3 regions of the Vreelandella arctica genome follow, and region 2 is predicted to be linked to each of the others. Evidence: predicted binding sites of a transcription regulator. Region 2 holds the regulator's gene; each other region holds the start of a gene.
The links. Region 2 encodes FliA, which starts transcription of late flagellar genes. Its sites were predicted from a motif close to CTAAAGTTNNNNNNNNNNCNGCCGATA; they were not measured.
Positions count from the first base shown of each region.

Region 1 (7,703 bases), on a different contig from region 2:
AGTTATTAAGTGCAGCGTCTAATGAAGCGGTTCCAGTTCCAGTATATATAGCTAGCTCATGTTGTCCCACTGCCCCACCCAGAATCGTCAAACGCTCTTTAACACGAAGAGTAATCTCATCAAATCCATTAGTACGGAAATAGGGAAACTCTTCTAAAGAAATTTCTTTAACTCTCTTTTCCACCTTTGGAAAAGCGGCTGTAAAGTTTTTAATATCTTTCATTCACCACCAAATATTAATTAATATTATTAGCATCGAGATCTACCCTTTAACGGTAGGCTTATATTTCTAGCATTAGAGCATCATTTAAACTTAACAATCAACTTCCTTTTTAATTAAAACTTATTTTTCCCATAAATTAAAATTTAACGCTCTAAAGTTTTTTTATTTTCACATTAAATGCTCAAGGCGCGCTTCCAGTTTTTGCAGTAGGGCGTCGTCTGGGAGGTGAACCAACGAGCCTTTTACCATCGCCAAGGCTTTGGTGATCTGCCCTTCTTGCCACTTGTTGTAGATGCGAGAAAATGCATAGCATTGTGCCAATAGCGAAAAGCGAACATAGTTTTTGGTTTGAACTACCGTATCAAACGCTGGGTCTGGCACCTTCCAGTTCTCACCGTATAGCGCCACTAGCCAAGCCTCGGGGTCTGTTAGCGACCAGATAGGCTCACCCGCCGGTGTGGTATCTTTTTTAAGCGTAAGGGGTGGGTAATAGGTGTTCGCATTCCATTCGTGCGGCACAACTTCTTTTAACCATAATCCAGTGAATACTGTGTTACTTTCTTCATCAACCACAAAGCCGGAAAGGTCTACCGTAACTTTTTTTACAGAGTGCACCATTGACCGTGGATTGGTTAAAAACTGATTTGGAAGTTCTACCCAGCCGTTGTTTTCCAGGCAACGTACCGCCCGCTCCATTTCAGTATGGGGCAACCCAAGGTCGATATCTTTATCGAAGCTGATTAGCCCGCCTTCGCGCACCAGCCCCAATGAAGTTCCATAAATAGCAAACGCATGCACGTTAGCCATCGCCAGCTGATTCAGGGTATCCCACAGAAGTTCTTCGGTTTCAGGCTTGTTGAAATCTTCCCGCTTTTTTTTCGGCGGAGCTTTTTTGGCAACACTTTTAGCAGAGCCCTCTTGATCTGCATCATGCTGTTCAAGCTTGAGCGTTAATGCCTTGCGAAAGTGCTCTACCGATTCGGGCAGTTTGCCGCGCCGTTGCTGCATAACGCCATAGGCCATATACACGGAGGGGTTACTTGGCGCCGCGTTCAATGCTTTGATAATGAGCGGTTCAGCGTCATTAAAGCGGTTTTGTTGGCTATAAGCTTGGGCAAGTTTGGCTTGCACCATCAGCATGTCGGGGTCAAGTTCCAGCGCTTTCTCATAGTGCTTGATACTGGCCTCAGCTCGGCCATGTTTGCCTAACTGCTCGCCCAGCATGGCGTGTAGCACAGCATTTTCAGGCGCAACTTTAATGCCCTGCAGAAGCATATTAATGCCACGCTGTATTTCATTATCACGCAAAAAAACTTGCGCACGGTTGATATAGATGTTGGCCGCTGATGACTGCTTCGGCTTGGCGGCGCTATTGTTCTTGCGGCTGTTCTTTTTACTCACTTGACCCTCCTGCTTGCGGCTGGCTGCTTGGCTGCTGGCCCTGTTTATCCCAGGGTGCCGGGCTGTATTTAGCCGTTAGGATGAAGGTGTCCGGTTCGGTATTATACTGGCTGAGATAGCCACGCGTTGCTAAATAGTGGGTGGCCATCTCTGGGTCAATGCTATTCAACAGCCGGTGGGTAAAATCATGCACTCCATGGACAGCGTCCATCAAAAAAGCCAGCTTACGCAATCTGGCGGGTGCCATACACGCCAAACGCTGCTCATCGGGGATGAATACGGCTTCGATAGTATCCAGCTGAGTGGCTTGCTGGCGTTCCAGCTTTTGCTCACTAGGCAAGTGGCTATGGTGGACAGGCCGGCCAAAGCGGTAGCATTGAAATCCGTGCTGCGTCATCCACTGAAAAATAGTCGCCACATCGGGCTGACGTTGATAGGCGGGCATTAACGGTAGGCGGGCATGAATCAACAGCGTTTCTTTTAGGTATTGCGTACCATTTTCCAGCGCGGCCAGGCTGTCGTTGAGCTCATCCAGTAGCAGCCAATCGACCTGGTTTAGGCCCTCGATGGCGTCTAGCTGAAGGGTAGGCACTGGCACTTTGACCAGCACCTGCGCACCTCTACGCTTACATTCGGGTAGCTGCTCGGGTGCCAGCGGCTCCAGGGTACCGCTTTTCTCCGGGGCCATGCAGGTGTAAAGCGTGGCAGGTTTACCGTTGCCCAGCAGCGCATGAGGAAAAACCTGAAATTCATCTAGGCATTTTAGCTCTTCCTTATCCGTCAAGCGGCTGGCGGGGTCGAAAACGATAGCTGCAAGAGCATCTAGCTTCATCAGGTCATCAAAATTGTTCTGGAACGGCAGGCGAGCGCCGTTATCCATCACCATGATGCGGCCCTGAAACTGCCAGCTGAAATCGGCAGCGGTATTGGTGCGGTCTGTGTGCATTTTTAGCCTGTTATTCTCCAGACGGTAGCAAAAGCGGCGTTAGGCGTTGCGGCTGAGCCGGTAGTAGCCCGCAATGAAGCAGCAAATTATGGCCTTAGGATAACAAGAAAACGGCAATGTAAAGCGGTAAATACCAGTGATAAAACGAGGTTATCGGTCAAAGCAATTACGCCAATGAAGTGCCAGTCAGCTCCAGCAGCGTGCTGTAATCAACCGACATTTGCACGTCCATTCCGGTGGTTTCGAAGCGCTTGATGTTGTGCTGGATCTCGCCCATCAGCGATGACTGCTCATCGCGACCTCCTGATCGCTGTACTATAGCCTGTGCAGCTAAGGAGAGGGTCACTTCAGCTTTGGCTTATGATGAGACTGTAACAACACATACGATGATGCTTTTTCCTTCATCAGGTTCAAGGCTTTTTCTTCCAATTCATCAATATTTTTTGTGACAGCAACAAAAGTGTTGTCCGGCAAGTCTTTCCCTTCAAAAGTTGTTAAAAAACCCATTTCCTGCAGAATGACTGTTAATTCCTGATAATCCTTCGATTCGGCACTATTTAAATCAAAAGTTAAAAGAACATATTCATTCATGCCAATAACATCACTTATTTTCATTTAATTTCTTCCATTAAAAAACGGGGCCTTATGGCCCCGTTATGTATCGATAAGTCTGCTCAAAAGCTAAACAATTAACCCAGCAGAGAAAGAACGTTCTGCGGGATCTGGTTGGCCTGGGCCAGTACGGAAGTACCCGCCTGCTGCAGAATCTGTGCGCGGGTCATATCAGCCACTTCTGTAGCATAGTCAGCATCTTCGATGCGCGAACGAGCAGATGACAGGTTAGTGCTGTTGGTATCGAGGTTGGTAATCGCATCCTCAAAACGGTTTTGCACCGCACCCAGCTCAGAGCGTAGACTGTCGATAGTGCTTAGCGCATCATCCAGCGTAGCAAGGGGTGATGCTGTCGCTGCAACTCCTCCGGCAATATCGGTAATACCTGCTTTTTCAGCATCAACTGGCTCGGCATCAGCACCATCTTTGATAGAAAAGTTAACTGTAGCACCTGCAGAGCTAGTAGCTGCTACTGCAGTCGCTTCTACCGCATAGAACTCAGCCGTTTCTCCACTACCCACCTTAGCGTAAAAATCACCGGCTTCGGTTTGCACAAGATTTGAAGAGCCAAGCGTTACACTAGTAGGGGTAGCACCGCTAAAAGTAGCAGCCAGAGCTGCAGCACTGGATACCTGCATTGTGCCTGAAGTTACAGAACCATCTGCAACTACGTTAAACTCAAAGCCACCCAAAGTTACTGTGCTGCCTGAAGTAAGGCCGCTTGCTGCAATAGAGGTTGTAGCAGCACTCGGCTGCTCGAGTGCGCGAACGGAAAAATCGTCGATACCTAGGGTATTAGAATTGATAGTTTCCAGCGCGATAGTAATGGATTCACCATCGTTAGCGCCAACTTGAATATCCATCTCTGTAACACCAGTATCAAGTACTTTGGTGCCGTTGAAATCGGTCTGTTCAGAGACACGGTCGATCTCACTCAAACGCTGAGTGATTTCGTCTTGGATAGAACCCAGGTCAGCTTGGCTGTTGGTGCCATTTTCAGCTTGAACGGTCAGCTCACGAATACGCTGAACGTTGTCGTTAATCTGGTTCAGAGCGCCTTCAGCGGTCTGAGCGACCGAGATGCCGTCGTTGGCGTTACGGCTCGCCTGGTTGAGGCCGGTGATCTGGGCGCTCATTCGGTTGGCGATGGCCTGACCGGCGGCATCGTCCTTGGCACTGTTGATACGCAGGCCGGAAGACAGACGCTCCATGGAAGTGGTAAGCGCGTTTTGGGACTCGCGCAGGTTCTGCTGGCCGATCATCGATGTGATGTTGGTATTGATCACTGACATGGTGTGATTCTCCTTGCTTGGACACTGGCCGTAAGGCCCGGTATTCGGCCACTGTGTGTGCCGTTATATTGATTAACGGCACTGCGAGGAGAATCTTTAGGGTTATCATCAAAAATAATGAAAAAAATAGTAAAAATTGAGTGGGGCTGGTTATTTTGGGCTTTCCAAAATGTACTGCTCTCATTACACAATGGATCAAGCTCGTCTTTACCGGTCAACTACAGCGTGCCTGATAGGCCGTATTTAAAAGCTTATAAAAGCGCGGCAAGAGATTGAACGGCAGATGGAGCAGCATCTTTCTGCCCGCCGGGTTCCTCCGCTTGTTGGTATGCCGAGTAAAAACGCGCGGGAATGGCCCCTAGAAGTACCTTTTGTGTGTATACCCCCTGGCAGGCGGCCACACCCGAAGGCCGGGGCATGCGGGGCTCCAATAGGGTTATTAATACATCGTCATCAGGATGACGAATCGCACGCCCCAGCCCTTGGCGCAGTTTATGTAGTGTACGCACGGTGCTTTTACGCATTAGCGTTCCCTTGGCAATATGTGCGGCTTCTGAAGGGCTGACCTTGCGATGAATCAGCATCTGTTCAACAAGGTGCTGTTCCACTTGGCTGACCATGGGACGGGGGTTACGCAATACCACTACATGCTGCCAGTACGCTTGGTTCCCTTCACGGTTTGGCGATAACCCCTCCCACCCGGCGGGGGTGAGTAAAATCGAATCGTCTTCTAGGCGGGCAACTAGCTCGTTTAACCCTGTACCTGCATAGTGGGCAACCAGCCTGTGTGAATGAGCAGCCGGCCATGCGGCCTCTAGCTCGGCGACATCTGCATAACTAGCACATAGCACCAAGGCGCGCCCTGGCTGGTCTGTTAGATAAGGAAGCACCTGCTGGCAATACTGTGGGGAAAGCTGGTAACGGTCATCCGCTTGTTGCAATAGCGGATGTGGCAACCCACGCGGTAGGCGAAAACGTAAGGTGCCAAACTGCTGGGCCTGAAAGCTACGCTGTAGCCCGCTGCGAGGATGAGTGACCGGCAGCTGTAAGCGGCTACGCATATAGCGAAAATGCGGCGTTTCACCTGGCGCATGGTCCAAGTCTGACAGTGTCGCGGAGGTCATCAACGTGACCCGCTTTTTAGCACCGGCTTTTAAACTAGAGGCGGCGCTAGGGGCGTGGGCAACCACCCCTGGCAACCCACGCACCGGGGAATAATCCAACACTAAGTAGCGGCTAGCTTCGCGTAAGCGAAGGGCAATACTCTCCACGCTCTGGCGTAAATGCTGCCACTCCTGCCATAGCGCTGGCGTATGGCTTGGCTCTCGCAAGCGCAGTTTTAATAACGCTTTCACAGCGCTTTGCAGGGCCTCGCCTTGGTAAGGCGTTAAACTGTGGGCGCGGCCCGCCCGCTCACGGTCGGTCATGTTATCCAGCAAGGTTTGCCACTGCTTAGCCACGCGATGCTGCTTTAGCTGATTAAGTAAAAAAGTGGTGGATTGCAGCGATACGCGGTCACTCAGTAGTTCTTCAGCGATTTCCGGGTAGTGCTCCGCTTCATCCAGTAATAAGACATAGGGCGCTTCTGCATGAGTGATTTTCCCTTGGGTAACCAGGTCTACCGCTAACAGTGCGTGGTTAATAATGAGCACATCGCTTTGTTGGGCGACCTGCTGCTGTGCCTCTAGGTTTTCCGGTAAGGGGTCGTTGGGCCGCAGGGCAATATCGGCTAACTGCCAGCCATCAGGTAACAGCGCAGCATCCAGATCAAGCAAGCAGCCATCGCTTTTCAGCCCCCAACGCGCTAAACGGCGGTGCGTGTCGGGTAATCGAGTGCTTTCCGCTGCGGCATCTAAACTCGGCACACCCAAAAGTAGCGCTAACCGTTCGGGATTCAGGTAATTATCCCGGCCCATGCGCAGCGCGAAACTAAGTTGCGGCAACTGGGCATAAGTTAAGTAGTCACGCACGATCGCGAGGTTATCTGGCTGGAGCAGCTGCCGCTGCAATGCCCTGGAATGGGTAGAGATCAATGCTCGGCGCGCTGCCTGCTTACCGCCCATTAGCTTGCCTTTGGCAACCCAATCGGCTAGGGCTAACTGGTAAGCGAGTGACTTCCCGATCCCGGTATCACCCTCTACAAAGTGCAGCTTTCCTTTCTGAGCTAGGCCATCCAAAAGTGCTTCGGCATACGCTATTTGCACCGGGTTACGCTGAAAGCCTGGGCGTTTAGGCAGTATGTCGCTGAGGTAGTGGAGTACCGGATGCATAGAGGCGTTATCTGAGTAGGAGAGCGAATGCCCCAGCAAAACTGGGGCACTGTTTCCGCAAAGGGAATTCCCGCAAAGGCGAGAGGTTCAAACGTTCCATCGAAGTCTGCAATTCATTGCAAACACTTCCGCTGAAGCGGAACGGCGTAATGATAACAATAATTGTGAGCTACACCCTAACAGGGGCAAAGCATGCCCATGCCGTAAGTACGTAGGCGAGACACCCCTTGAAACCATGCAGTGGCCGCCAGTGGCGTGTCAATGACGGTTGCTTCAGCGCAAACCCTTACCACCGGGTGTTGCACCGATAATTTATGCTGCTGAGGCCAACGCCCCAGTGGATAAAAGCTAACGCTACCAACATTTATTGCCCACCCTTGGCGCTGCATACGCTCAATAATAAGACTAGCCCACCGTTCACGCGGTGCCGGTATATGCTGGCTACGGGGCAGCCTTTCGCCGCTGGACGATAACCGCGTGGCGACGGTAGGCACCCAGTGCCACTCCAGTTGCAGCGTGGTTCCTTCGTTAAGCGTCAGTACACGCTTTTCTGCATGGGGGAAATCACGCGCTGAGCGCACGCTAAACAAGTGTTGCTCTTGGGTTAACCCCTGGGCACGAAAAATAAAAGGTCGCTCGCGCTGGGGGTAGTGGGTATCACCTGAAAAGAGGTGCCACGCAGTGCGGTGGTAATCATCGAGTGTGACTGGGCGCCCTGACGTGTTTCCAGGGTGGCATAGCGCGCTGGCTTCGTAGAAATGCACCTGCATAGCGTGGGATTTATCCCCTCTCGTCTTTCGGGTTAAAACAGCTTGCCCTGTTCAGGCTCAGCGTGTGCGCCTTCAGTCGATGGCTTGGATGCCACCGGCGGTTGTGTTGATGACTGAGCTGATAAAAACGTAGCTGATGAATATTGGATCTTTGTTTGGCAGTAAGGCAACAGCTTGTCCAAGTGTGGC
Region 1 covers NZ_JBANSN010000046.1:7,373-15,075, forward strand. Annotated here, with positions in the region: gene V8L70_RS21310 (pyridoxal-phosphate-dependent aminotransferase family protein) at 1-223, opposite strand, end outside; gene V8L70_RS21315 (tetratricopeptide repeat protein) at 392-1,624, opposite strand; gene V8L70_RS21320 (hypothetical protein) at 1,617-2,570, opposite strand; gene V8L70_RS21325 (hypothetical protein) at 2,737-2,916, opposite strand; gene V8L70_RS21330 (hypothetical protein) at 2,913-3,185, opposite strand; gene V8L70_RS21335 (FliC/FljB family flagellin) at 3,260-4,474, opposite strand; gene V8L70_RS21340 (helicase C-terminal domain-containing protein) at 4,726-6,783, opposite strand; gene V8L70_RS21345 (hypothetical protein) at 6,921-7,514, opposite strand; gene V8L70_RS21350 (hypothetical protein) at 7,547-7,703, opposite strand, start outside.
Region 1: a site for FliA is predicted at 4,548-4,574, ahead of V8L70_RS21335 (FliC/FljB family flagellin). Genes of this name have one in related genera too.

Region 2 (7,703 bases):
CTGGACACAGAGGGCGCTTGGCTGGCGCTACCCTGGTTACAGCATCGCCATGCTGCTGGGTGGCAGCCGCGCTTAGCCGCGCTGACGGAATCAAGCGGCGTCGCGGTGCATTTATTGCCGCGCTTACCCGAGCCTGATGCGTTGGCGTGGTTGGAAGCCGAGCATTTGACCTGGGTCAGCCAAGTATCCCCTAGTCATCGGGTACGCTTTCACCACGAGCGCCAGTCCATTCGTCAGCTGTTTAATGACAGCGTGCTGACGCACCAAGTGGGCGTTCGTTTTCGTGGTCAATCCGTGCAGCTGTGGACCGCCTACGCCGAAGTAGAGGATGCGACGGGTTATGCCCTGCTTGCTTGGTACGGTGAAGTGCGTGATCCGGAAAGCGCCAAAGTGGTAGCGCGCCGCTACTGGCTTACCCCTGCTCGGCTGGGAGCCGAGGTGCTCTCGCTACTGTTAACACAACTTCAAAGCGATGGCTTAGCGGCATTAACACGCCGCGCTTGGCAGCAGTTAAAAGAGGCCGACAGCGGCGATGTTAATGCCGAAGTGCGCCTACTCATGGCCAGCGGCTTGGCATCCGTTGCCGGGCATCTTGATGTTGCCGATGATGAAGAGGCGCAAACGCTGCGCGGCGACCTGCTCAATTTATTAGGCACGAGCCGTCGGCGTCGCGATACTGGCATGCTTGATGCGCTGGTTTACGCGTTTATGGCCCGCGATGCGATTCGCCAAATGGGCAGTGTCAGCCGAGAGGGTGTGACGTGAGCGATCAAGATCAAGCTTCAGGGCTGCGTAAGTGGGCGAATCTGCAGCGCCAGCAGCAGGCGGAAGGGGCGGTTGATGTCGCGGCGGCCGAGCATGTGCCAGAACCAGAACAGAGCCCATCGTTATTAACGCCTACGGCTGCAGCAGTAGAAGCAGAAGCGCCTGAGGCGATAGCGCCACCCAGACCCAAAATTCCGCTTATAGTGGTTGGGCTGCCCGGTAGCGGTGCCTCTCAGGTAAACAAAGTCAAAGCACGTCTGGGGCAGTGGTCCACGTTAGGTCGAAGCTGGGCCGGTGACCCTGAAGACTGGGATGTGCATATCGTGGCGGCAGATACTGCTGACCTTGCTCAGTTACGCGCTCAGTACAGCCGTTGGGCACTATGGATCAATAGCGATGCCGATGCCTTTGCTGCCATGTACAGCACCTTGCGCCAGCTACAGGAACACGGTGGGCCGCGTCGTTTGCTAGCGCTTCATGAACCGCATTTGCCGCGCCAGGGATTGCTCGACAACTTGCGTGGTGCCGCCGAATACTACTTAAATATGGAACTACTGGTACTTGCACGATGAGCATACTCCGCCAAGGTGACTAAGCATGCTAAGCTTGCAATTAAGAAGGGCGCTGCCGCTGGTGGCGCTACTGCTAACAGGGTGGTTACTGGCAGGATTAACGGCGAGTGCCCAGGCCGCTACCGGCAGTTGGAGCACCCAGGTTCCTGGGCTGATGGTGGCGATGAGTGATCGGGCAAGCGCTAGCCAAAACGTTTCTCCGCCCGCTGCGGCGAATCTTCGGACAAAGCAGCTTGAGCGTATTCAGTGGCAGTTCAGCCATCCTCCCGGTGCGCTGTTAAACGCTTGGTTGTGCCATCCTGAGCAGTGCGTTGCGTTAACCGGCATGCGCGGGTCCACTACCGCATTGGCAGGACGGACGGCAGGTGTGCCATTGCATTTTCGTTTCGCCTTACGCCCAGGCCAACGGCCGGTTCGAGTGCAGGGGCTGCAAATGATTGTGAACTATCAGTGAAGGCTGTATAGCCGCGAGGCGAAAGGATGTACACAGCACAAGGTAGGATCAAACAGAGTGAGCTGTTGACGCAATATATGCCACTGGTACGACGTCAGGCCTTGACGCTTCAGGTCCGCTTACCAGCCAGCATTGAGCTCGATGACCTTATTCAAGCAGGGATGGTAGGGCTGCTGGAAGCGCTCGGTCGCTTTGATGCTACCCAAGGTGCGACCTTTGCGACCTTTGCCAGCCAACGAATTCGCGGTGCGATGATGGATGAATTGCGCACCCGCGATTGGCTGCCCCGCAGTGTGCGTCGTTCAGCGCGCGCAGTAGACAATGCCGTTCGCCAGTTAGAACAACAGCTGGGGCGAGCACCGGAAGAGAACGAAATCGCCCACCATCTTGAAATGCCGTTGAGTGAATACCAGCAGCTCCTCAATGACACCAACAGTGGCCAATTGCTGCCGTTTGAAGAGCTGGTGGCCGATGGCGGCGAGCCGGTCAGTAATGAACTGAGCAACTCACCGTTCGAGCAGTTGCTTGATGGCCAGCAGCGGCAAACGCTGATTGATGCGATTGACGCACTGCCAGAGCGTGAAAAACTGCTCATGGCACTGTATTACCAGGAAGAACTCAACCTCAAGGAAGTAGGGGCTGTGTTGGGCGTAACGGAATCACGCGTTTCTCAACTACACAGTCAGGCCGTCAGCCGTTTACGTGCGCGTTTACACGACTCGGCATAACACCTCTTTTTTACTCACTTGTGACCGGCAAGGAGCCGTGGATGAATCCTTCGACGCTGATAGGTATATTTGCCAGCATATTGCTGCTGGTCAGTGTACTGTTTTTGACCGCAGAGTCCCCTTCAAGCTTTATCAATTTGCCGGGCCTGGCCATTGTGGTGACTGGTACGTTGGCGGCTACCTTTATCAGCTATCCGCTGAGAGAAGTGCTCCGTGTGGTGCGGTTGGTGGGCCTAGTATTCCGGCGCGAAAACACCTATATGCGTGACGATATCCGGGAACTGGTCGATATGTCACGACTGTGGTTTAAAGGCGATGTGCGGGCGGTTGAGCGCGAGCTAGAGCATACCCGCAATCCGTTTTTACGCACCGGCATTCAACTGGTGATCGCCAACACCAAAGAGGACGAAATTTTTGACATGCTGCGCTGGCGCATTGCCCGCCTGAAAGCGCGTGAACAGGCTGAAGCACAAATATTTCGCACCATGGCTACCTATGCGCCTGCATTTGGCATGATCGGCACCCTGGTGGGGCTGGTGAACATGCTGGAAGTCATGGATGCTGGCGACCTGCAGGTCATTGGCCCACGCATGGCGGTGGCACTGCTGACCACCTTCTACGGCATTTTACTCGCCAATTTGGTGTTTAAGCCGATTGCAGTGAAGCTAGAGCGCCGGACCGAAGAGCGCTTGATTACCATGAACATGGTTTTGGAAGGCATCTCACTGATCACTAAGCGCCGTCTGCCCTCGTTCATTGAAGAGACCCTTAACTCGTTTGTGGCCAATTACCACGATGAAATTCGTGATAACAGCGTCAAACCAAGACCAGACTCCTCGGTTAGTTCGGCGGCGAAGGGATAGTTATCATGTTAGACCGTGATACCCGTCACGCCCTGGAAATACCGGTCTCGCCTGGGGAGGGCGAAGAGGGATGGCTAACCAGCTATCTTGATGTGCTGACGCTGCTCATCACGCTATTTGTCCTCTTGCTTTCACTGACGCCACCGGGGGGTGGTGAAGCGGCGGATACGGCTTTTATGCGCTCGGCTAGCGCTGTATCATCGCTGCCGCTAGCGTCACTTGCCACAGGTATACAGCCCCGCCACCAAGGGCTGCAGCCGCAGTTTTCCGGGCTCAATATTCCTGGAGTGAGCGTGTCGCAAGGGCGTGAAGGGGTCACACTGCGTATTGATAACAGCCTATTATTTTCCAGTGGCCAAGCAGTGTTGACGCCTCAAGGGCGCGGCGTGGTTGAAAGCCTTATCGATGTATTAGCCAGTTTTGACGGGCAGATTTCGGTGGAAGGTCATACCGATAGCGTACCCATTTCGACAGCGCGCTTTCCCTCTAATTGGGAGCTTTCATCCGCGCGGGCTATTGCCGTCGTGCGTCATTTAGAGCGCCAAGGGTTCAATATTTCTCATATGCGGGCCGTCGGCTATGCTGACACCCAACCCATGGAAACGAACGCAACCGCGGATGGCCGAGCGGCCAACCGGCGCGTAGAGCTGTTGTTGAGGCAGCAGGTCGAAGGGTGAATAGATTCTTGAGGCCACGCCTGTGTCCATGTACCGCCCGCTATTACAGTCGTTTGGTGCCCTGCTGGTTTTAGATGCCGATTGTCGGCGTATCCAAGCTACCAGCACAAATTTAACCCGCTTAACCGGCATTGAGTGCCCTGAAAACGGGGAGTTAAGTCTTGCCTGCGTGTTGGGCAAACGCCTTAGCCAGCGGGTACGCCGTGAGCTTCAGGGGCAGCAACGCTTGCCTGGGCCATTGGCGTTTATTCGCCCTAAGCACAGTAGCGTACGTTTTCAACTGCATGCTTACCGAGAGGATGAGCAAGTTATTGTTGAAATTGAGCCTCTCAATCCCCTCGGCAAGCGGCGTCTACTGGGGACGGTGAACGAACGGTTGATGCACTTGGCTGAAGCGACTCATCAAGAGGAGCTACTCGACTCCTTGGTACATGCTATACAACAGCTCACCGGCTATGATCGTGTCAGCGTGTGCCATTTCGATAGTGATTGGCATGGCTTAATGGTTGCCGAAGCGCAGGGAGAGCATTTGCCTCCGCTACTGGGCCAGCGCTTTCCCGCTAGTGACTTTCCTAGCACGTTGCGACTGAGCTATGAAAATCACCCTGTGCGGTTGATTGAAGACGTTAATGCTCCGCCTGAAACGCTGATGCCCGCTTGTTCCGCCACACGCTTAAGCGGCAGTTTTTTACGTGCCCCGGCTCCAGAAAGGCAGCGCTACCTAAAGCGCATGGGGGTGCGTGGTTCGCTGAGTTTAGCCATGCAAGGAGATACTGGCCTGTGGGGCTTGGTGTTTTGCCACTCGGCAAGCCCGCATTCAGTTGAGCCATCGGTACGCGATGCCGTACGCACCTTAGTGCAAATGGCCACGCAGCGCATGCTGTTACTGCGGGCGCGTCAAGAAGCGCGCTACTTACAGCGCGTACAGGATAGCTTGATATTGAGTGCACGAGCGCCCAGTGAGCCGCAGAGCCCCCAGCAGCTACTCCATGAGCAGGCGGCTACCTGGATGAAGCTGTTTCGCGCCCATGGCATCGTGCTCTGGGTGAATGGGGGCGCTTATCAAGCGGGCGTGACGCCTGCCCCGGAAGCTATAAGTCAGTTTGTGTTACGCCTCGAAAGAGCCCACGTACATAGCGGACCTTGGTGCACACGTGAGCTGGCCAAAGAGCCGTTAACCTGCTCGTTAGCCATGCCCGACCAGTGCGGCGCCTTGGCCGTCCCGCTACCGATGAACTCTACCCAGCGCGCATGGTTAATTTTCTTTCGCCCTGAGCAGGTAGAAACATTGTATTGGGCGATGCAGCCTTCGACTAGCCCTCAGCCAGCGTCGATAGTGACCCCGTCGGTTGCTTGGCATGAAGAGGTGGTGGGCAAAAGCGAAGCATGGCAGCGGGTAGAGCGCCTAGCGGCGGTCGATTTAGGTGAAGACCTGACGTTGGCGATTTCAGCCTATGAAATTAGCTCACTGAACATGCATTTGGAGCGAGAGCGGGAAGCCCTTGCCGAGGCAAAACAGCGGCTTGAGCAGCTAGCGCATTTCGATCCCTTAACCAAGGTGTGGAACCGTTACCGCATCGAGGAAGCGATCAATGCAGAGCTAGTGGCGGCCAAGCGCTACGCGGCTGCCTTTGCCCTGCTGCTATTTGATGTCGATAACTTCAAACAGATCAACGATGCCCACGGCCATAACGTTGGTGATGATGTGCTGGTGGCCTTGGCGCGCCTGGTGGAGAGTTCGTTGCGGGGCTGTGACCACTTAGGCCGCTGGGGGGGCGAGGAGTTTATTGTGCTGGCCACTCATTCAGACGTTGATGCCGCTATTGGTTTAGCCGAGCGCCTGCGCTCGCTGGTAGCAGAGCTACGCATTGCGGGCCTTGAGCAAACGATCACGGTGAGTATCGGCGTTGCCGTTTGGCAGTCGGGCGACAGCTGTAAAACCATCATTTCCCGGGCAGACGATGCGATGTACCGCGCTAAGCATGGCGGACGTAATCGCGTTGAAATGGCGCCTGAGCCTGTGATGCCGATCTAATCATTCACACCTTAATGGGTTCCGCTACCTTCACACTGGGTGAGCATCCGGTTAATCGCCGCGTCAGCGCCTTGCAGGCTAAAGGTCATATACCAAGGCTCGCGCTCTGCCTGGTCAAAACCGAGAAATAACTGCTCGCCCTGGCGCATGTCGGCCATCAGCGCCGTTAAGTCGCTTAAGTAAAAGTGGGCATAAAACCCGTCGTCGCCGCGTTCGGTTATAAACTCCGCCATGGTATCAATCACGGGCTGCTCATCAATGCGTAGCCTGGCGGGTACTAAGTTCACTGCACGGCTTTCACCTTGCTGCTGCTCAAGCGTCACGCGCATCTCCAGCCAGGGTAAATCACAAACGCCTGCGGTGGCGTTCAGGCTTAGGGTGGCATCAGAATAGCTGTGAGTTTCTATCGCCCGGTAGTGTCGTTCACTCCCCAATGACAGTGTCATCGACTGCCAATGATCGTGGGTGGCTACGCCTTCAGTATTAAACGTGGCTGCGGTAGACATGGTCGCTGTGACCAACAGAGAGGCCGCTATTGCTATCGGTAGTAACATTGTTATTAACCCAAATCCTTAGTCTATCGAGTGGTCGAAGCTGGCAAAAGAGTAACGCGCTGATTTTTCTATATATGGTAGAAAATAGTTAAAAAAGTGCCTCATATGGTGGAAAGTCAAGTCTATACTTCACTCCGATGCCACGTATAATCGCCGCATTTGAGCACTATATTCACCCCCGTTGTGAAGGAGTTTTGCGACATGAGCACCGCTGCTAAGGCTATGAAGACCTCTAACGATGTCCCGATGCAGGCCCCTTCGCGGGAGATCTGGGATGCCAAGTACCGCCTCAAGGATCGTCATAGCCAGCCCGTCGACCAAGATGTCGGTGCTACGTTTGAGCGTGTTGCACGCGCCCTTGCAGCGGTGGAAGGAGACAAGGCAGAAGAGTGGTTGCCGAAATTTCGCTGGGCGCTGGAGCATGGCGCTATTCCTGCCGGTCGCATTCTCTCTAATGCGGGCGCAGAGGCTTACAAGCCAGCGGTAAGCCTGATCAACTGCACCGTCTCGCGCACCATTCGCGACTCCATGCGCGATATTCTCGACTCCGTCGTGGATGCGGGTATGACGCTAAAATCAGGGGCGGGTATCGGCTACGACTTCTCGACACTACGCTACAAAGGCGCGTTTGTGTTTGGTGCTGGCGCAGGCACCAACGGCCCGCTGGCATTTATGGATATCTACGACAAGATGTGCTTCACCGTCGCCTCTGCCGGTGGTCGGCGTGGTGCTCAGATGGGCACCTTTGATGTAGGACATCCGGACGTACGTGAGTTTATTCAGGCCAAGCGCGAAGCGGGGCGTCTGCGTCAGTTTAACCTTAGCTTGCTGATCACCGACGAGTTTATGGAAGCGGTGAAAAACAATACCGACTGGCCGTTGGCCTTTCCACTGCACCCTGGTGAGAAAGAGGACGTTAAAGCGGAAGACTTGATCTACCGTGACTGGCCGGTAGTGGAAGAGGGCTACACGGTGGATGCCGAAGGTCGCGTCGCCTGCCGTATTGTGGAAGTGATCAAAGCGCGCGAATTATGGGACACCATCATGTCCTCTAC
Region 2 covers NZ_JBANSN010000020.1:50,394-58,096, forward strand. Annotated here, with positions in the region: gene flhF (flagellar biosynthesis GTPase FlhF) at 1-765, shown strand, start outside; gene V8L70_RS16180 (hypothetical protein) at 762-1,337, shown strand; gene V8L70_RS16185 (flagellar protein FlhE) at 1,363-1,791, shown strand; gene V8L70_RS16190 (RNA polymerase sigma factor FliA) at 1,818-2,519, shown strand; gene V8L70_RS16195 (motility protein A) at 2,561-3,382, shown strand; gene V8L70_RS16200 (OmpA/MotB family protein) at 3,388-4,059, shown strand; gene V8L70_RS16205 (sensor domain-containing diguanylate cyclase) at 4,088-6,094, shown strand; gene V8L70_RS16210 (hypothetical protein) at 6,106-6,648, opposite strand; gene V8L70_RS16215 (adenosylcobalamin-dependent ribonucleoside-diphosphate reductase) at 6,850-7,703, shown strand, end outside.

Region 3 (7,703 bases), on a different contig from region 2:
GCTTTTGAGCGCGTTCCCGCATTGTGGCCCGCTAAGTCGAATAGGATATCAATTTTATCATCGCGCACCTGCTGATTGAACGCTGCATCATCTAGATACTTAATTACCTGCCAATGACTTGCCAGTTTGCGAAAGCGCTTAGTGATAGCGTCACTGCTCACATTTGTGGAGTAAAAGTAAAACTCCATTTCTTCTGGATGAGTACTTTCCAGAGCAGCAATAATCATGTTGCCCACAGGGTGCTGACGAAACCCATCCGAAAACAACCCAATACGTAATTTTCGGGTAGGCGACAAGTCATCGGGAACAGGGCGTGGGAGGGGGTTCTGGACGCCATAACGCTGTTGCCACTCTCGACAAACGGCTGCTATATCGCTTTGCTTTTTGGCTGGGTCGTAATGAAACCCAGTAATCAAATTAGAAAACGGTGTTGGACTATCTCCATACTTAATGGATTGATAGAAGCTATTCGCTGATGCTTCTAACTCACCCAGCTCGCGTTGAACAACACCCAGTTCATTCCAGTACCCCAGGTTTTTCGGGTAACGGCATGTCAAATCTTCAAGTATTATTTCCGCTTCTTCATAACGATTCAGGCCAAAAAGCGCACGTGCCTTAGCATGTAATACATCCGCATTTTCAGGCTCGTAATTTTCGGCTTTTTCTAACCATTTCAAAGCACTGGCAGACAAATGATTATCCTGATCAATCATCGCAAGAATCATCAATGCCCGAACATTACACTCATCTAACGTGAGCGTGTGCTGAGCGCTTTCCTTGGCCAATAAGAACTCACCTGATCCTTGGTAGGCGGCTGCTAGCCAAGCGTGAATATCCGCGGCTCCCTCTTTTAAGTTTACCGCTCGCTGGAACGGCTCAATGGCTTCTGCGTGTTGATTTACGCGAATATAGGCTACTCCTAGCTGCACCCAGGCATTTGCATCGCTGGGTGTTTTATTCGTTAACCGCTTTGCCTGCGCAACTGTGAGCTCCCGCACAGCATTATTAGCAAGTTTAATGCCCGGTTGAGGATAGCGCGCTTTGGATCGAGAAGGTTTAGCCATTGTTAACTCTACGGATAATTATCGTTTAGGTTGTCTTCATTTATAGACTACCTGAGTAGCAGGCAGTTTTGATACGTCCTAAATTCTAACGGCTTAAATAAAAAACCGACCCCACAACAGGGCCGGTTCGTTAAGCGGTGATAGGAGATACCGCCTTAGATTAACCCAACAAAGACAGGACGTTCTGCGGCAGCTGGTTAGCCTGCTGCAGGATCTGAGCACGCGTCATATCGGCTACTTCCATTGCATAGTCAGCATCTTCGATGCGTGAGCGCGCAGCGGAAAGGTTAGTCTCGTTAGTACTTAGGTTGGTGATAGCATCCTCAAAGCGATTCTGTACGGCACCCAGGTCTGAACGGAAAGAGTCGATCTGGCTAAGTGCGTTGTCCAGGGTGCTCAGGGCATCAACGGTAAGCTGAACATCTTTACCATCGGCGTCTTGGGCAATAGAAATGCTAGTAATAGTGCCTGACGTCTGATTGACTTGGACATAGCTACCTTCTGGCACATCTGCAGCTGTTACTGCTACGGTTTCAACTGAAGAAATTACTGCTTGCGTTTGCGCGCCACCCGCTACATTCACATCAGTAGATGCCAGCGCTGTAGAACTAGAATCCCAAGATACTTCACCGGTTTCTTCATCTGCCTTTACAGCAAAATCGGCAGCTCCTGTATATTCCTTCGGCGTTGGCGCCATTTCCACCATCAGCTTCGATGTTGTAGAGATTATCGCCGGCTGCTGGTGCTGCAACAGAATAATTTATATCCGTAACACCGTTGCCAGCACCCGGATTTTCAATGTTGGATAAAGCAACCTGGGTAGCTTGCAGGTCAGCCGCGGAGCTACAGTTACATCAACAGCATATCCATTCGCCACATCTTCACGAGCAAATAGTTCAACGTCGCCTGCAGTTGCTCCGAAAAAGCCAGTAGTAGCTACGCTAGTCCCTGCAGGAGTAACATCAACACCCGTTAATCCAGTAATATCTGTGCTTGCATTCGTTACACCAATTGACTCAGTAATGGATGTTACAGGTGCACCATCAGCGTTAACAATAGAAGTGGCTGGGTTAGTAATAGCGCCTTCACCAGAGGTGTCATTTTGCTGCAACGCACAGCGAAATCTGAGCCCACTGCAGTGGTTGCACTTGCATCGACCTGGAAGACACCATCAGCCGTAATGTTAGATCCAACCGCACCTGTACCTGGAGTAAACGTATTAACAGCGGATAAAGTACGATTATCGACAACAGCCCCGTCTAGCTCAATTTCGCTAACCGCAGAGAAACTAGTGCTTGACAGCATATTGCGGACATCAAAGGAAGCTACACCTAGCGTACTGCTGTTAGTGGTCTCTAGGTTCACTGAGATGGTTTGGCCATCTTCCGCACCCACTTGGATTTGAAGCGGTTCTGAACTTTCAGATAATACGCGCGTACCGTTAAAGTCAGTTTCTTCTGAAATACGGTTAACTTCATCTTGGATAGACTGTAAATCGTCTTCGCTATTTGTGCCGTTGGAAGCCTGCACAGTCAGTTCACGAATACGTTGTAAGTTTTCGTTAACCTGGTTTAAGCCACCTTCCGTTGTCTGGGCAGTAGCTAGACCGGTGATCTGGCTGCTCATGCGGTTGGCGATAGCCTGACCGGCGGCATCATCCTTGGCGCTGTTAATGCGCAGGCCAGAGCTCAAGCGTTCCATAGAAGTCTGCAGATCATTCTGAGACTTGCTCAGGTTTTGCTGGCCGATCATCGATGTGATGTTGGTATTGATCACTGACATGGTGTGATACTCCTTGCTTTGGACACTGGCCCTGAGGCCTGCTTTCGGCCACTGTGTGTGCCGTTATATTAATTAACGGCACCGCGAGGAGAATCTTTAGGGAAAGTAGTAAAAATTTATGTAATTTTTGGTGATCGTACGAAAGGCTGGGCTGAGTAATTTAGTCAAGCCACTGCTTTCTTATGCGTAGGAGCGTATCGTAATATCATCCAAAAGCACGAAAGGACAACCCATGACTTCTTTACTCCTCCCGCTACTACTGGCTGGCGTCGCTATTGTGTTAGGGCTAGTGAGCGTTGTGCTGTTTTATAAGGTAGTGATCGCCCCACGTAACGGCTCGACTTCGCCTTCCAAGGCGACAGCCTCGCCGGTGGTACAAGCAGACGCTCCCTCGCATCAAAGCCTGCGCAAAAAATCCCATCAACAGAACAAAAAACCTACTCAGCAGTGCTTGTTCGTGGTGTTTGATGCCCCTAGCCAAGCGATTAATCAAGCGTTGGGAGAGATGTTAAACGCGAAAAACGCATTTTACGAGATAGAGCTGGGTGCCTTCCACCTTCCGCCAGGGCCTCAGGGTTACCCATTGATGGTGGCCAGCGCCACCTCGCCGGGTAAACTACCGCCGCTGCATCAAGAAGGCGAACACACGCCGGTGCAGGGAGTTTCGATCTTGATCCGCTTTTTGAATGCACGCAAAGTTTCACGTAACCCAGATGACTTAATCACCTTTACTCGTGAAGTTGCGGCGTTGGGTGGCCAAATCCTTGATGCTAAACGCAACCCCATTACGGAAGATGCGCTGGCAGCCATGTAACAAGAGGGTAAGTAAACTATAGTCGGGCGAACTACCTTACCGGCAGTATTAACGCAGCTTGCTTTGCTACTGCCTTTCTGACCATGACACAAGAAGTACTAAACTCCCCCGAATCCCTACTGCGCTGAATGCCTGTGCAAAAAACGCAGCGACACGGCAATCTCAAGCGGCGGCTGGGTAAGGCTGAGATCGCTGCGTTCGCGATAACATAGACAGCGCTGTTCCCACTCAGTGTTGGGTTTCAGCACGTAGCTTTTCTACTTCCTCAACGGGTAGTTCTTCAATTTCTGCGATCAGCTGGTCATTCATTTCGGTCAAGGCGATAAGTTTACGCACCGCATGACGTTTGCTTTCTAGCGCACGCAGTTCAGCTTCTTGGCGACCCTCTTGACGGCCTTCATTGCGGCCTTCCTGCCGACCTTCCTGCCGCTCTTTTTGACGCCAGTTTTCTAAATTTTCTGCCAGCATGTCTTTGTCCTCCACTAAGCTATGTAACTGATCCAGGTTGATACCGGCATTCAGCTGTTGCAGGTGGCGCTTTAGCCAGCGGGTTAGAATCTTATCGATCCGCTCTTTATTAGCATCATTTTGGATGATGCCGACGATCCTATCCACGGCTTGCTGTAGCGAAGTGTGGTCTACCGAGGCCTTTTCTATTTCAAACACACCACTTAGAGCACTATGACGCTGCGCCAGTTCCTCACCACTATAAGCGCCTTCATCAATTAAATAATAGCGTAGATGCGGTTGGTAGGGTTGCAAGAAAGCGGGCGGTTCCGGCTGCACCATCTCATATACATCGTGCTTAGCCGTCCAGCGCTCAGTACCGTTATACAACACAATAGGAAAAATAGGCGGCAAGCCTTTACTTGGTGTGGTGGCTTTCGTTTTTAACAGATGATCATAAAAGCAGGCCACATAGTGCATAAGCCGAATGGGCATAGTGCGGTCTACGGTGGATTGAAACTCTAGCAGTAGGTAAAGGTAGACTTCTTGGGTAACCCCTTGCCAATTTACCTGCACGGACCATACCAGGTCTTCAAATTTTTCTTCAAACAGCGGGGTAATGTAATTCCCGCTGTGTAGCTGCAATGTACTGAAATCCATTAATTCGGCGATTTCTAGCGGTGCAAAACCTTCTATCAGTTGCTGGACAAACTCGGGGTAGCTGAAGAGCTCTTTATAGCCAGTATCGTAGTGATTCGCCATGCGCCCTCCTTTCGGGTCTCACTTATCTTAGCATGACAGTATTTTACTGGGCATCTTTGCAAGGTGTGTAGCAAGGCGCACGCAATGATAAAACTACTTTGCTGTGTTAGAAACGGCCGTTAGGCCGCTCTAATGACTGCTATTAATCGCGCCCCAGCTGTGCATCCAGCGCATCGAACTGCTGTGTGAGGTACGAGCTTGTACTGTTCATTTGCGCGATCATTACATCGAGCTGGCTGAACTGGCTACGGTAACGAGAGATCGTACTTTCGATACTTTTTTCCATGCGCTCATAGCGAGTATCCAGGCTTTTTACTTGATTTTCCGCACCTGTGATCGCGCCCTTCAGCACACCGCTATCACCCAGCATTTGCCCAATGGATGCTTCGAGCTTGCCCGCTAGGCCGCCCGCATCTTCGTCACCGGCAAAAAAGTCACTGAGCGCCTGTGGATTATTGGCTACCAAATCGCTTAGCTTGTCGTCATCTGCTTCTAACGTGCCGTCGCGCTGCAGCGTAATCCCTAATTGGCTCAAAGTGGATAACTCGCCTCCTTCCACACCCCCTGTTAATACGCTACGTAGGCGGGACTCAATGGTACGCACTGTGCTGTCGCCTAATAGCTCCGCTGCACTGCCACTCTCGCTGTCAAACGCTGTCAGCGTGCCAATGGTGCCTTTTAACTCGTTAAACGCTTTTACAAAACCGTTAATCGCTTCGCGTTGTTTTAGCGTGTCACGCTCAATATTAACCGTGCTAGAAGCAGTTTCGCCTTCTGCAATACTGAGTTCAGCAAGGTTGAGCGTCACGCCTTGAATAGCGCCTTCAATCTGGTTCTTGGCGCTGCTAATCGTAATGCCATTAACGGTTAACGCCGCATCCTGCCCTTGTTGCTTGGCCCCAGCTTCTGTCGCTTCACCGAATGGGCCGGTTACTGCAGCATCTACAAAGCTAAAACTGTCAATAGAGGCGTCGACACCGGTAGCTTTGGAACTTAGCGCCAGCCGGTAGCCTTCGCCATCGTTGATAATAGTCGCGTTAACGCCTGATTCTTTGTTGGCGTTAATCGAATCACGAATCTCACTTAGCGTACTGTCTGCTGCGACAGCAATATCTACCGAATCGCCATTGCCAAACGTGAGTTTGAGCGCGGTGGCACCTTGCAGGTCGAGCGGTTGATCCTTTGTATCGACACGCGCGGAGGCGAGCGTGCCCGAGGTCGCTAACTGACTAACCTCTACCCGGTAACTACCCGGTAGCGCACTCGCTGTGGTCGTGGCGGTAATACTATCACCACGAACATTAGCGGAAAGGCTTTGATAGAGCTTTGGGTCATTGATTTTGGCTACTGCATCTTGAAACGCATCGAGCGAAGTTTGCAGTTGGCCGTAGGCTGAAATTTTGGCTTGCTGTTGCTCTTTTTGCAGCGTGATGGGGGCGAGCTTGCCACGCTCCGCATCCTGTAGTTGATCCAACAGGCCGGTCAGGTCAAGACCCGAACCAACGCCAAGGGAGGTTATTGTCGCCATACTGGATGTTCCTCAGTGAAAAGGCTAAACCAAATACATTACGCGCATCGTTTGCGCTAGAAAGTTTGATAATTAGCTTATCGACTGAACAGAGGGCAACTTTAGCGCTTTTTCTTCCGCTAGCTGGGCTATTTTGTTTTTATCAACAAAAACGCCTGCTTACGCAGGCGTCGGAAACGTCAATTTCTAGCGGTCAATATCAATCACGACCTAGCTGGGCGTCTAAGGCATCGAACTGCTGAGTGAGGTAGCTGCTCGTTTGGTTCATTTGCGCAATAATTCCATCTAATTGGCCAAATTGCGAGCGATAACGCGAGATGGTTTGATCAATGGATTGCTCCGTGCGGGTGTAACGTTCAACGAGCGATTCTGAGCGATTTTCCGCCCCCGTTATCGCCCCAGTAACAGTCCCATTGGTGCTGAGCAATTGCTCAACCATCGTATTAACCTGCCCCGCCATACCGGTTTCATCTGAACTACCTACAAAAAAGGCTGATAGCGCATCTTGGTTACTGGAAATAGCGTTATCAAGTTCGTCAGAATCGATTTCTAACGTGCCATCTGTCTGCAGTGAAATGCCGATATCACTGAGCATTGAAAACTCACCTTCCACAGCACCACTGAGCACACTGCGCATGCGTGATTCAACGGTACGTACGGCGCTATCGCCTAGCAATTCGCCTGCCGCACCGGTTTCAGCGTCAAAACTGGTTAACTCACCCATGGTGCCTTTTAGGTCATTATAGGCATCCACAAAGCTAGTCACGGCTTCGCGTACGGCGAGTGTGTCCTGCTCTATTTTAACCGTGCTCTCGCCTTCTTCTTGAAGGTTCAGCGTTACGCCCTGAATAGCGCCTTCAACCTGGTTAGTAGGGCTGGTGATCGCGATGCCATTAACGTTTAGCGCGGCATCTTGCCCGCCCTGGGTGATTTCAACATCCGTGGGGGTAACATTGATAACATCATTGAAATTGCTGCTTGCAATCGACGCTTCAGTACCGGTTTCTGACGAACTCAGAGCCAAACGGTAACCTTCGCCATCGTTGATCACTGACGCAGAAACACCGCTATCTTCCCTAGCGTTAATGGCATCACGGATGTCTTCCAGGCTATCGCCCTGCGTAACGCTGATATCAACGCTGCCTTGATCTTGGCCTGTGAAATTTAATGTTAAAGTCGTATCAGTATCGACAAGCTGAACATCCGGTGCATCAACACGGCCCGTGGCCAGTGTTCCAGCGGTCGCTAATTTATCAACGCTTACGTTGTAGCTGCCCGGCTGCGCTTCTGCATCGGCGGTAGCGGT
Region 3 covers NZ_JBANSN010000005.1:197,401-205,103, reverse strand. Annotated here, with positions in the region: gene V8L70_RS06640 (O-linked N-acetylglucosamine transferase, SPINDLY family protein) at 1-1,064, opposite strand, end outside; gene V8L70_RS22890 (flagellin) at 1,225-1,815, opposite strand; gene V8L70_RS06630 (flagellin N-terminal helical domain-containing protein) at 2,094-2,846, opposite strand; gene V8L70_RS06625 (cell division protein ZipA C-terminal FtsZ-binding domain-containing protein) at 3,079-3,660, shown strand; gene V8L70_RS06620 (Rpn family recombination-promoting nuclease/putative transposase) at 3,889-4,869, opposite strand; gene fliD (flagellar filament capping protein FliD) at 5,012-6,397, opposite strand; gene fliD (flagellar filament capping protein FliD) at 6,597-7,703, opposite strand, start outside.
Region 3: a site for FliA is predicted at 2,920-2,946, ahead of V8L70_RS06630 (flagellin N-terminal helical domain-containing protein). Genes of this name have one in related genera too.